3 regions of the Skermanella mucosa genome follow, and region 2 is predicted to be linked to each of the others. Evidence: predicted binding sites of a transcription regulator. Region 2 holds the regulator's gene; each other region holds the start of a gene.

Region 1 (4,452 bases), 1.2 Mb from region 2:
AGCTGAAATTGGTCGAGACCTGGAGCTCGGCATAGACCGCCGCAGGGCTGGGCCTGGAAACCGGGGTCAGACCATTTCCCGCCGACTCTCCCGGAATGCCACCGTTCGGGGGAAATGGTGGTCTGACCCCGGTTTCCCTCGTCGTATCGTCGGACTCCGGCGGGGTCATGGAAAGAACCCGTGGAGATACCAGCGCGCCGCCCGGCCCGGCTGGTACAGGCCGGCGCGGTAGACCCAGAAGCGTTGTCCGTCCGCGTCCTCGACCCGGTAATAGTCGCGCAGCTCATCCAGTTCGCGCCACCATTCCGGTTCCAGCCGCTCCGGCCCCTCGGCATGGACGACCTTGTGCATCCCGTCCCGCCAGCGGAACGCCAGGGGCGGGTCGTCCGGGACGGGGGCGATCACGTCGATCGCCTCGGGCCGGGGCAGCAGGCGGAGCGGACGCGCGCGGTCCGCCGGCCAGGGGGCGGCGGCATCCTTCGATCCGGGGGACGGGCCGGACAACGCGGGAACCGCCTCGACCGCGTTCTCCGGCCACCAGCTCTCGCGCGGCATCAGGCGCCGGACCCCGGACAGGCCCAGGCGGTTGCCCAGCCGGTCCACCAGCTCGGCCACGTCTCCGGAGGTGACCGAGACAGGCCGGGAGTCGCCGACCGGCATCTCGACCTGCTCCGGGCCGAGCGGTTCGGCGGTGGCGGAAAGGATCATGATCTCGATGCCGGGGCCGGGCGCCACCCGGTCCAGCTTTTCGGCGAACAGGCGGGCCAGATGGGCGGGAGCCCGCACCGGCCGGCTGGTCCCGACTGTGGAGCGCTCCACTCGCCCGTCCACCCGGAAGAAGCGGAGCTCCAGCCGCCGGGCTCCCCTGCCCGCCCGCTCCAGCCCGGCGCACAACTCGTCCAGCAGGCGGCGGGTGACGTCCGCCAAGTTCTCCGGCGTCGAGATCGGCTCGGCGAAGGCGGCGCGCGCGACGTGGGGCGGGACCGGCCGGCGCGGCGAGATCGGCTCCGGCGACACGCCGAGCGCGAGGTCGAGCCGCCGGGTGACGACCAAGCCGAACCGCGTGGTGATCGCGGCGCGCGGCATGCCGTAGAGGTCGCCGACCCGCCGCATGCCGACCCGGCGCAGCCCGGCCGCCGTCTCGGCCGGCAGGCGCAGCGCTTCCACCGGCAGCCCGGCCAGCGCCTGCCGCCCGCGCCCCGGCGGCACGGCAACGATCCGCTCCCCGCCGTGCCGCGCCACCGCCCAGGCGGCCCCCGCCGAATCGGCGACCGCCGCCCCGGCCTGATAGCCGAACCCTTTCAACCGGCCGACCACGTCGCGGAGCAGCGCCGGCTCGCCGCCGAACAGGTGCGCGCACCCGGATATGTCGAGGAAGATGCCGTCCGGCGCGTCCAGCCCGACCCACGGCGTATAGCGCCCGCACCAGTCCGTCAGCCCGTCCAGCGCCTGGGCGTCGGCGGCAGGATCGGCATCGACGGGATGGACGGAGGGTTCCAGCGCGCGGGCGTCGGCCAGCGTCATGCCCGGCTGGATGCCGGCCGAGTCTGCCGAGGCATTGACCGCCGCGACGATCACCCGCCCGCGCTCCCCGAGGGTGGTGACGAGCGGCAAATCCCGCAGGGCCGGCTTGCGGCGGGCCAGCCGGTCGGTTGCCAAGCCGGGAAGCCATAGGGAGAGAACCCGCCGCGCCATCGATACTCCACTCCGTCAGTCCTCTTGCCATGCGGCGCCATCACGCTCAGAACAAAACAAGAACACACCAGACGTGGAAGGAGGTCAAGGCGGTGGAGAAAATTTTACGCTCTTCAGGAGGGGGTATGTCCTGGATCGGTCCGGCCGGTCGGCGCGCTGGTCAAGCCGGCCTGTCCGCTCCGGGGACGGGATCATGGCAGCAGACGCAGATCTTGTTCCCGTCGAGATCGCGGAAATAGGCGCCGTAGTAGTCGGGGTGATAATGCGGCCGGAGACCCGGCTTTCCCTCGTCCCTCGCTCCGGCGGCCATGGCGATGGCGTGGCACCGATCGACGGCTTCCCGGCTCGGGGCGAGCAGAGCGACCATGTGCCCGTTGCCCGAATCGGCCCGCTGTCCGTCATAGGGCGTGCCGATCAGGAACAACGGCCGCCCGCCCGCCTTCGGCATCCAGCCGGCCCAGGAATTCTCGGGCTCGCGGAACTTCAGCGGATATCCGAGTTCCGCCATCAGGGCACTGTAGAAGGTGAAGGCGCGCTGGAAATCGGTGATCCCGACATAGACATGGGACAGCATCGGCTTCTTCCCCATCGGCTTGGTGATTGGACAGGAGACAGGAACCAGGGACCGCGCGATCGTCCCGGCTCGACGTCCGACATGCCGGCATTCCGAATATTACAGCCCAGCATAGGCTCGCCGATCCGCCTCCGAATTCCACTCGTCGAAGGCATGCAAAGGATCATCGGTCTGTTCGGAGACGGCGCGCCTCAGGATCACGCGGTCTTCTTCAAAATTGTAAACAATCCTGTCACCCTCGCGCAGCCCGAGCGCGGTACGCACCCGCTTCGGAATGGTCGTCTTTCCCTTGCGACTAAGCTTGCTGGTGATCATCGGACTCCCGTTGGGTAAGAGCGATCGACCGTAAGGCGGTTGCCGACCATGGACAAGACGGCGCGCAGCGGCAGAATTACCCCATGCTCTTCAAGAGCGGGCATGGGATGATTCCACCGAAGCCTGTCGCCGGACATATTACAGGTCATACGGTGGAGGCTGGGCATGAGCGACACGTCTCCGAAGCGCGCGATCGGGAACTATCGGGATCGCCTCGCCCAGCGTGGCATGGCCCGTTTCGAGGTGCTGGGCCATGATGCCGACCGTGATCTCATCCGGTCCCTGGCAAAGCGTCTCGCCGACGACGGACCGGAGGCGGCCCGGCTCCGATCGATCGTCAGCCATGGTCTTGGGAGCGAACCCCCGAGGAAGGGCGGCATTCTGGAAGCCCTGCGCCGCTCACCGCTGGTCGGGGCGGATCTCGATCTGCGGCGCCCCCAGGAAACCGGCCGCAAGATCGATCTGTGACGCGCTATCTTCTCGATACCAACATCATCAGCAATGTCATCAAGTCGGCTCCCTCGGGATCGCTGCTGGCTTGGATGGCCGAACGCCTCGACGAGGATTTGTTTGTCTCCAGCCTCACCATCGCCGAGATCCGGCGTGGCGTCCTGTAAAAGCCGACAGGCCGGAAGCGTGATCAGTTGGAAGCTTGGTTCTCCGGCCCGGACGGTGAAGTGAACCCCTCAGCCGTCGCCCAGGCCGGCGCCACGATCATTACGCTTGCGGAACCACAGCCTGGACCGGTGTCCCCCGGCACCCCACATGACTGTGATGAGAAAACTGATCATCATGGCCGCCCTGCTGCTGCCCATCGGCACGGCGGCGGCCCAGGTGCCGGGGGAACGCAACGTCATTTCTCCCCACCGCACCCCTGTGCCGGGCGAACGGATCGACCCGTCCGACCGGGGACGGGCAGAGCTGTACCGGGACCAGCTCCGTGAAAGCCAGGAGCGCCGCGAATTGCTGGACCGCCAAGGCAAGGCGGACATCCTGGACCGGCGCGAGCTGCTGGACCTGCGGGACGAGTCGCGTCGGATGGACAGGGCGCTGGAGCGGTAGGCACGCCGAATTCCGGAGGGTGCGCGTCCCGCGCACCATGGGCGGCGGGACGCCGCCCCTCCGCGAAAAGGAAATGTCAGGCCGCCGAGCCGGGGTCTACCCGACGCAGGCGGAGCGCGTCGGCGATGGCGCGGCGAAGCTGGCGCGGCTCGAACGGCTTGCGCAGGAAGATCTCCGCCTCGGCCTCCTCCGCCTGGGCGGCGTCGATCTGGCCGGAGATCATCAGGGCGCCGATGTCGAAGCGCTGGCGAAGCTCGCGCGCGGCGGCGATGCCGTCGCTGCCGTCGGCCAGCCGGACATCCATCACGACCAAGTCGGGGCGATGCTCCTCGGCGAGCCGCAGGGCCTCGGCCCGGGTGCGCGCCAGACCGCAGACCGTATAGTCCATTCCCTCGATCAGCCGCTCCAGATCCATCGCGATCAGCATCTGATCCTCGACGATCAAAATCTTGCAGCCTGCCGTCATAAAAGCCTCCCGCTCACCGGCGCTACCATGCGATCCGCCGCGAAAGCACACTCTAACGCCGAAAGCCCGCGGTCGATGACAACGAAGGAGTAGAGGTCGGTCAGGAGGTGAGGTTGACGACCGGAACTTAACCGCACCCTGAGGGTTGGGCGGACACCGTACAAACCAAGGGTGCACCCGATGGCGACCTCAGCCGCCGCTCCGACTTCGATCGATCTGGCTTCTTCCGACCGTACCGTGATGGGCGTCCTCCGCGGCGAGGCCCTCGAAACGCTGCAAAAGCATGTCCTGCCCGGATATCTGCTGCGCCATCGCTGGTACGGCGCCAAGGATGCCGGCA
Region 2 (4,452 bases):
GAGTGGCGAGTACGGGACGCCGCGATGATCTCCGTCGCCGAAGCACGGTCCCGCGTCCTCGCCGCCTTTTCGCCGCTGCCGGCCGAACTGGTCGGCCTGACGGAGGCGCTCGGTCGCGTGACGGCGGAGGACGTGACCGCCCGGCTGACCCAGCCGCCGGTTTCCATGTCAGCGATGGACGGCTATGCCGTGCGTTGCGCCGACGTGGCGCAGGTCCCCGCGAAGCTCCGCCGCATCGGGGAGGCTCCGGCCGGCAACGGCTTCAAGGGAAACGTGGGTCCAGGAGAGGCGGTACGCATCTTCACGGGCGCGCCGATGCCCGAGGGGGCTGATGCCGTCGTCATGCAGGAAGACACCGAGTCGGACGGCGCCACGGTCACGGTGCTTCGGCCAGCCGGTCGCCACCGGCATGTCCGGCTGGCCGGAATCGATTTCCGGCAGGGTGAAGTCGGCATACCGGCTGGACGCATGCTCACGGCGCGGGACATCGGGCTCGCCGCCGCGATGAACTGGCCCTGGCTCCGCGTCCGTCGTCGCCCCCGCGTCGCGATCCTTGCGACGGGCGACGAGATCGTGCTTCCCGGCGAGCCCCTGGGGCCGGACCAGATCGTCAGCTCGAATGCCTTCGCCCTGGCCGGTCTGGTCACGGCGTGCGGCGGCATTCCGGTCAACCTGGGTGTCGCCCTGGACACGCCGGAGTCGCTGGCCCGGCTCGTCAAGGGTGCCGAGCGGGCCGACATCCTGGTCACCTCCGGCGGGGCGTCGGCGGGCGAATATGATCTCGTGCGGGGCGTGCTGGGCGACCGCGGCATGGACCTGGATTTTTACAAGATCGCCATGCGGCCGGGAAAGCCGCTGATGTTCGGCCGGCTCGGCGACGTGCCGGTGCTCGGCCTGCCCGGCAATCCGGTATCGAGTCAGGTCTGCGCCATCCTGTTCCTGCGGCCCGCGCTTCACCGCCTGCTCGGGCTTCCGGCGGAGGAAGAATCGCGCCGCACCGCGATGCTTGGCCGCCCGGTCAAGCAGAACGACCAACGCGAAGATTATCTGAGGGCATCCCTGAGTATCGGCCCGGACGGCGAACTGGTCGCCAACCCCTTCGAATCACAGGATAGTTCCTTGCTGACGGTGCTTGCCCGGGCCGACTGCCTGGTGGTCCGCCCGCCCTTCGCACCGGCAGCATCGGCCGGCGACACTGTAGAATTTCTTTCCCTGGGCGGCGGAATCCTGAGTCTTTAGGTGACCGGACCTGCCGGACAAGGGTAAAATTGTTCAGCGAATGCTTGACGCCTTTCGCGAACCAAACTAGAACATAGAATAATGTTTTTGTTTTGTTCCGGACCGGTTGGTCCCGCGCGCAGGGGGCGTAGATGCTGACACGTAAACAATACGAGCTTCTGCTCTTCATCAACGACCGGCTGGGCGAAGGCGGGGTTTCGCCCTCGTTCGACGAGATGAAGGATGCCCTGGGTCTCAAGTCGAAGTCGGGTATCCACCGGCTGATCACGGGGTTGGAGGAACGCGGGTTCATACGCCGCCTGCCCCACCGCGCCCGCGCGCTCGAAGTTCTCCGGCTGCCGGAAGGGGCTGAAGCGGGCTCTGCTCGCCAGCAGCAGCGCACGCCCGAACGCCCAAAGTTCCAGCCCAACGTCATCAAGGGCGACTTCACCGGTGCCCTGGCCGGGCGCGAGGCCAGCAACGATGCCGAGGCCATCCAGCTTCCTCTGTACGGGCGGATCGCCGCCGGTACGCCGATCGAGGCCCTGCGCGACAACAGCGCCATGATCAACGTGCCGGCGACCATGCTGCCGCCCGGCGACCATTACGCTCTGGAAGTCGCCGGCGACAGCATGGTCGAGGCCGGCATCCTGGATGGCGACACCGTCATCATCAACCGTTGCGAGATGGCCGACAGCGGCACGATCGTGGTGGCGCTGATCGACGAGCACGAGGTGACCCTGAAGCGCCTCCGGCGCAAGGGCCAGACGGTGGCGCTTGAGCCGGCCAACCCCGCCTTCGAGACCCGCATCTTCGGTGCCGACCGGGTGCGCGTCCAGGGCCGCCTGGTGGGTCTGCTGCGTCGCTACTGAAGCAGGTCGGCAGGCCGTTGCCACGAGGGGCGGACCGGGAAGCCTTGCGAGGCTGCCCGGTCCGCCCTTTTTCGTTTACCTATAGGCTGAAATCTGGTCTGCGATGCGCCCCTCTGGGCGAGGCGACGCCTGCGAGCTTGGGATCTACAAAGGCAAGTCGGCGATCGCGCTTGGATTGCTGGCGCGCGCCGACGGGACCGTTTTCTGCTTCGATGCCTTCCAGGAGACTCCACGGGCCGAGGCCGAAGCGAATATTCTTCGGTGCTGTCCTGAACTCGGGAAAAGGCTTGTCTGCGTCGCCGGTGACCTCCGGCAGCGGAAAGAGCCCCCTGGTATGGTCAAGCGGGGCAGCCTCCGTCTCCTCCACCTTGACGCTGTCCATGACCACCCCTCAGTCCTGAACGACCTGAACAACTTCGCTCCCCTGCTCACAGGCCAAGGAGTGATCGTCCTTGATGACTGCTTCGATCCGGAGTGGCCGGGCGTTCCCACGGCCATGGCGGAATTTTGCCTGTCGCCGGAAGGCCGCCATATCCGCCCTTTCGCGGCATCACGGGCCAAGATGTACCTTTGCGCGCGCCACATGGTCCGGACGTACCAGCATTGCATCGTCATAAGCGGATTGGTCAGCAACATGTCGCTGGAGCGGGTCCTTGACGGATCGGTGCTGCGCTGTTTTACCAACTGGCCGATACCGCCCGAAACTCTGCTGCAGCAGCTTGATGCGGGTTGACAAAAAGCCCCCGGAAACCGTTGGTTTCCGGGGGCTTTTTTGGTGAGCGCGCTGGGGCTCGAACCCAGGACCTACTGATTAAAAGTCAGTTGCTCTACCAGCTGAGCTACGCGCTCTCAGGGTCGGGGCGGAACATAGGGGCCGGGACCCTTCCGGTCAACCTGCATTTACCCTGATCCAGCCCCCCGGTTCCCCCGTCAGACCTTGAGGGTCTGAACGCGCTTGGTCAGGTCGCCTGCGTCAAGCGCGAACCGCGCGGTGAGCCGTTCGGCGACCCTGGGCGAGACGAAATGCGTGATGTCGCCGCCCAGCCTGCCGATCTCCTTGACGAAGCGCGAGGAGATGAATTGATGGCGGTCGGACGCCATCAGGAAGACGGTCTCCACCTTTGGGTTCAAGCGGGCGTTCATGCCGGCCATCTGGAACTCGTATTCGAAGTCCGATACCGCCCGCAGGCCCCGGATGATCACCGAAGCGTTCATGTCCACGGCGAAGTGCATCAGCAGGCTGTCGAACGGCTTCACCTCGATCTTGGTGCCGTTCGGTTTCAGGGCCGCGATGTCTTCCTCGACCATCGCGACCCGTTCCTCGGTGGAGAAAAGAGGGCCTTTTCCGGCGTTGCGGGCGACGCCGACGATCAGGTGGTCCATCACGCGGGAAGCGCGCTGGATGATGTCCATGTGGCCGTTGGTGACCGGGTCGAATGTCCCGGGATAGACGCCGATCCGTTTGCTCATCTGCCGCTTCTTCCCCTAACCTCGGGGCGGCCTTGAACCTGCCGCACCCTGCACCCGTCATTGCTCCGCCAGTTACTCGGGCGACGCATCGTCGCCCCCGCTAACAGCGGTCTCCGCTTCCGCTTCCTCGGTCAGCCAAGCTACCGAGACGACCCGCTCGCCCTGCGCCACCCGGAACAGGGTGACGCCCTGGGTCTTGCGGCCCGCGATCCGGACATCGTGAATCGGCATTCGGATCATCTGCCCGCCATCCGTCACCAACATGACTTGATGATCATCCGTGACGGGGAAAGCCGCGACGACCGGGCCATTGCGCTCGTTCATCTCGATGTTCCAGATGCCCTGGCCGCCCCGACCGGTGACTCTGTACTCGTAGGAGGAGGTCCGTTTGCCGAATCCGCGCTCGGAGACGGTCAGGATGAACTCCTCCTTGCGCCGCATCGCCTCATAGCGCTCGGGCGACAGGGCGATATTGGTCGAAACCTCGGCGTCGGGATCGGGCGCCTCGTCGCTCGACGCCTCTTCCCCGGCCGCCCGGCGCTCGGCGTTGGCCTGGCGCAGGTAGGCGGCGCGTTCGTCGGCGTCGGCGTCGACATGGTTCAGCATCGACATGCCGATCACCTCGTCGCCGTCGGCCAGCCGGATGCCGCGGACGCCCGTGGAGGTGCGGCCGCTGAAGATCCGGATGTCGTCGACCTGGAAGCGGATGCACTTGCCGCCGCGCGTCGCCAGCAGAACGTCCTGGTCGACCGTGCCGGTCCGCACCGCGATCAGCCGCTCGCCTTCCTCTTCCAGCTTCATGGCGATCAGGCCGTTGGCCCGGATGTTGGTGAAGTCCGACAGCTTGTTGCGGCGGACGTTGCCCTTGCTGGTGGCGAAGAAGACGCACAGG
Region 3 (4,452 bases), 910 kb from region 2:
ATCCGCTACGGCGACCATCTGATCCGCGCGATGCAGTCCTTCGTCGAGACGCGGGGCGTCGCGACGGGAAACTAGTGCTCCGGCCGGAACCAGCCTCCGTCAGGAGCATTTCGAATAGCCGCAGTTGGGGCACTGGTCGCAGCCTTCCTGGCGGACCAGCCCGGGCTGCCCGCATTGCGGACACTGGCGAAGACGCACCCCCGGAGCCCCGACCGCCCGGCGCGCCGGTTCCGGCACCTCGCCGTCGCCATGTTCGGGCAGGAAGCCGATCCCGATCATGTGCCGCTCGATCACCTCGCCGATGGCGGCCAGGAGGGAGGGGACGTAGCGGCCGTTCATCCACTGGCCGCCGCGCGGGTCGAACACCGCCTTCAACTCCTCAACCACGAAGGCGATGTCGCCGCCGCGCCGGAACACCGCGCTGATCATGCGGGTCAGCGCCACGGTCCAGGCGTAATGCTCCATGTTCTTGGAGTTTATGAACACCTCGAACGGCCGCCGCCGGCCGTCCTGGATGATGTCGTTCAGGGTGATGTAGAGGGCGTGGTCGCTCTCCGGCCAGCGGACCTTGTATGTCTGGCCGGGAAGCACGTCCGGGCGGTCGAGCGGCTGGGTCATGTAGACCACCGCGCCCGCGTCCTGCATCGGCGGAGTGGCGGGAGGCGGCGGAGCCTTGGCTTTCTCCTCCGGTTTCACCTCCGCCTTCTTCACCGACAGCACCGACCCGGTCACCTCGTTCGGGCGGTAGGTCGTGCATCCCTTGCAGCCGAGTTCGAAGGCGTGGACATAGACATCCTTGAACGCCTCGAACGACAGGTCCTCGGGGCAGTTGATCGTCTTGGAGATGCTGCTGTCGATATATTTCTGGGCGACCGCCTGCATCACCACATGGTCTGCCGGGCTGAGCGACTGCACGTCGACGAAGTAGTCGGGCAGGGGAGCCTGATCCCCGAAAGTCTGGCGGAACAGCCGGTAGGCATGGTCCGAGACCTCCTCCTGCCGGCGCGACCCGTCGGGCATCAGCACGTTCCGGTCGTAGCTGTAGGCGAACACCGGCTCGATCCCGGAGGAGATGTTGTCGGCGAACACCGAGATCGTGCCGGTCGGCGCGATCGAGGTCAGCAGCGCGTTCCGCAGGCCATGGGCCGCGATGGCATCGCGTATGTCCGCGTCGAGCGTCAGCGCATTGGCGCCAGCCAGGAACTTCTCCGCGTGGAACAGCGGGAAGCTGCCCTTCTCGGCGGCAAGCCGGGTCGATGCCAGATAGGCGTGCCGTCGCAGGGCCGCCAGCCATTCCTCCGTCAGGGCGACCGCCTGCTCGCTGCCGTAGCGCGCCCGGCACAGGATCAGGGCGTCGGCCAGCCCCGTGACGCCCAGCCCGATCCGCCGCTTCGCCTTCGCCTCCGCCAGTTGCTCGGGCAGCGGGAAGCGGGAGGCATCGACCACGTTGTCCATCATGCGTACCGCCAGCGGCACCAGTTCCGCCAACCGGTCCATGTCCAGGTGCGCCTGTTCGGTGAACGGCTGCCGCACCAGCGCCGCGAGGTTTATCGATCCGAGCAGGCAGGCGCCATAAGGAGGCAGCGGCTGCTCCCCGCAGGGGTTGGTTGCGGAAATATCCTCAACATACCATAGATTGTTGAACTGATTGATCCGGTCGATGAAGATGACGCCCGGCTCGGCATAGGCGTAGGTCGCCCGCATGATGCGGTCCCACAGGTCGCGGGCCTGCACGGTCTTGAACACGGTGCCATTGAAGGTCAGCGGCCAAGCGTCGTCCTGGCGGACGGCGGTCATGAAGGAGTCGGTCACCAGCACCGACAGGTTGAACATCCTGAGCCGTCCCGATTCGCGCTTCGCCTCGATGAAGGCTTCGATGTCGGGATGGTCGCAGCGCAGCGTCGCCATCATGGCGCCTCGGCGGTGGCCGGCGCTCATGATGGTGCGGCACATGGCGTCCCAGACGTCCATGAAGGACAACGGACCGGAGGCGTCGGCTCCCACGCCCAGCACCGCGGCGCCCTTGGGGCGCAGGGTGGAAAAGTCATATCCGATGCCGCCGCCCTGCTGCATGGTCAGGGCGGCCTCGCGCAGGTGGGCGAAGATACCGCCCATGTCGTCGGGGATTTGGCCCATGACGAAGCAGTTGAACAGCGTCACGTTGCGTCCGGTGCCCGCGCCCGCGAGGATGCGGCCCGCGGGCAGGGACTGGAAATCGGCGAGCGCTTCGGCGAATCGGGAGACCCAGGCGGCGGGGTCTTTTTCGGGCTCGGCCAGGGCTTTGGCCACGCGAGTCCAAGTGTCGCTGACCGTTTTGTCCACAGGCTGCCCGTCAAGCATTTTCAGTCGGTATTTCATATCCCAGATCTGCTGGGATATGGCTGCCACCGAAGTCATCCCGATCTCCGTCCGCCATGGATCCTGGCCGCGATCAAAGCGCCAAACTCCTTGGTCAACAAGGATTTTCGCGGATCTATCAGAACTTGTCCCGAAAATTGGTGCCTTCGCGCCCTCTGGTCAAGTCTAGCGCGTTCATGTTTTGTTCGTTTTGTGGCCTAGGCTTTGGACAGGTCGTCCCGTCTTGCACGCGAGGCCCTTCGCGGTGCAACGCCAACGCGCACATCCACAGAGTTTTCCACAGGCCGAAAATGTTCAAGGGGCAGGGGCCGGCGCTCCTTGGGGCACCTGCTTGGCCGGCTTCTCCGTAGGAGGGCCGCCCGCCTCCATCACCAACCGGTCGGTCGCCGCCTCGAGCCGGCTTTCCAGTTCCGCCAGCGCCGCCTCGCGGCTAAGCCCCGGCTCGATCGGCGGCAGGAACTCGACCACCACCCGGCCGCTGTGCTTCCGGAAACTGCGCCTGCCCCAATAGACGCCGGAATTCAGCGCCATCGGCACGATCGGCAGTTCCAGGTCCTTGTAGAGCACGGCCACGCCGATCCGGTAGGGCAGGTAACGTCCCACCGCCGTCCTGGTTCCCTGGGGAAAGATCACGATCGGCCGTCCTTCGGACTTAATCCGGGCGGCACCCTCGACCATCGATGCGATGGCCCGGCCGCGGGCACTCCGGTCCACCGCGATCATCCGGGCCTTGGCGGCGTACCAGCCCCAGATCGGCAGGAACAGAAGCTCGCGCTTCAGGATGATCGCCGGGTCGTCGATCAGCAGGTGGAGCTTCATGGTCTCCCAGGCCGACTGATGCTTGGCCGCCAGGATATACGAACCGTGCCGAGGGACGTTCTCCAGCCCGCGCACCTCGTAGTCGAGCCCCAGGATCGAGCGTTCCAGGAAATGGACGGTTCGCAGGTACCACTCCACCACATGCACCATCTGCCGGCGCGGAAGCAGCAGCATCCACAGCAGGCCGAAGCAGCACACCGTCGTCCAGGTGAAGAACGCGATATTGAACAGGAGCGAACGGGCGACGGTCATGGGCGTTTTGGAAGGGGCCTGCTGAATGGAGAAATCGGGCGCGGTCGAAAGCGCCGGCGATCCGGCGCGGCGTCTCTTCTAGCGCGCCCGGGCTCCGGACGCCAGTCCGGCTTGGCGGCCGGAGGGTCGCGCCCTCGTCAGATCGTGGATCAGGATGGCCGCGGTGGCGGCGACGTTGAGCGACTGGACGCGGCCGGACCCCGACAGGGTCACGACTCCCTCGCAGGCATCCAGGGTTTCGCGCCCCAGGCCGTCCTCCTCGTTGCCGAGCACGATGGCGGTGGGCCGGCGGTCGGCGGGCTGATCCAGCGATTCGCCGCGCCCCAGCGCGGTTCCCAGCACCCGGTAGCTCGACGCCAGCTGCTTCAGCACCCGCGCGAATCCGGTCGCGCGGTAGAGCCGAACATGCTCCATGCCGCCCTCGGCGACCCGGTAGCTCGCTTCCGACGGACCGGCCTGCGCCGGATGGTCGGATATGACGATCCGCTCCAGCCCGAAGAACGCCGCCGTCCGCACGATGGCACCCAGGTTGTGCGGATTGCCGATGCCGTCCAGGATCAGCAGCGGCTTGCCCTCCGCGGCCCAACGGGAGGCTTCGGCCGGATCGAACGCGGGGAGGGGACGGGGTCGGGTCACCGCCACGACCCCGCCGTGCAGGACGGTTCCCGCGACCCGCGCCAGCTCGTCGGCATCGACCTGACGGTAGGGCTTGCGCGCCTTCGCCAGGTCCCGGCAGAAGCCGGCGACGGCTGCGGCGTTCCGCTCGTCGAAGAACAGGCGCTCGACCAGCCGGCCGTTGCGCTGGAAAAGCGCGGAGACCGCCGGCAGTCCGGTGATCCGGAGCAGCTTCTCCTGGGGCGCCTCGGGCCGCTCGGGCCGGTCGGTCAGCTCGGGAGCGGGCCTGCCGGGAGCACGGCGGCCCGCCGGTTTGAACCGGGGAGCGCCCGCGGGCTTGCCGGGCCGGGGATGGGGGCGGGGTGGTTTTGGCATGGATCCGATCATTTCCTGCCCAGGGCGCGGCGT

The links. Region 2 encodes LexA, which represses DNA repair genes until DNA is damaged. Its sites were predicted from a motif close to ATGTTCTANTTTGGTTC; they were not measured.
Region 1: the regulator LexA is predicted to act here: its motif matches at 1,745-1,761, upstream of JL100_RS07005 (Y-family DNA polymerase).
Region 3: the regulator LexA is predicted to act here: its motif matches at 2,529-2,545, upstream of JL100_RS16635 (adenosylcobalamin-dependent ribonucleoside-diphosphate reductase).

Annotation. Positions count from the first base shown of each region.
Region 1 covers NZ_CP086106.1:1,531,519-1,535,970, reverse strand. Annotated here, with positions in the region: gene JL100_RS07010 (error-prone DNA polymerase) at 1-169, opposite strand, end outside; gene JL100_RS07005 (Y-family DNA polymerase) at 166-1,695, opposite strand; gene JL100_RS07000 (VOC family protein) at 1,856-2,269, opposite strand; gene JL100_RS06995 (AbrB/MazE/SpoVT family DNA-binding domain-containing protein) at 2,369-2,584, opposite strand; gene JL100_RS06990 (hypothetical protein) at 2,750-3,052, shown strand; gene JL100_RS06985 (PIN domain-containing protein) at 3,049-3,201, shown strand; gene JL100_RS06980 (hypothetical protein) at 3,359-3,646, shown strand; gene JL100_RS06975 (response regulator) at 3,723-4,112, opposite strand; gene malQ (4-alpha-glucanotransferase) at 4,293-4,452, shown strand, end outside.
Region 2 covers NZ_CP086106.1:2,706,535-2,710,986, forward strand. Annotated here, with positions in the region: gene moaC (cyclic pyranopterin monophosphate synthase MoaC) at 1-28, shown strand, start outside; gene JL100_RS12310 (molybdopterin molybdotransferase MoeA) at 25-1,239, shown strand; gene lexA (transcriptional repressor LexA) at 1,371-2,090, shown strand; partial or broken gene JL100_RS36810 (class I SAM-dependent methyltransferase) at 2,194-2,493, shown strand; gene JL100_RS36525 (hypothetical protein) at 2,533-2,823, shown strand; tRNA gene JL100_RS12325 (tRNA-Lys) at 2,864-2,939, opposite strand; gene coaD (pantetheine-phosphate adenylyltransferase) at 3,021-3,560, opposite strand; gene gyrA (DNA gyrase subunit A) at 3,633-4,452, opposite strand, start outside.
Region 3 covers NZ_CP086106.1:3,611,631-3,616,082, reverse strand. Annotated here, with positions in the region: gene JL100_RS16640 (isopenicillin N synthase family dioxygenase) at 1-75, shown strand, start outside; gene JL100_RS16635 (adenosylcobalamin-dependent ribonucleoside-diphosphate reductase) at 100-2,397, opposite strand; gene JL100_RS16630 (lysophospholipid acyltransferase family protein) at 2,653-3,429, opposite strand; gene JL100_RS16625 (TrmH family RNA methyltransferase) at 3,508-4,419, opposite strand; gene JL100_RS16620 (YdcF family protein) at 4,452-4,452, opposite strand, start outside.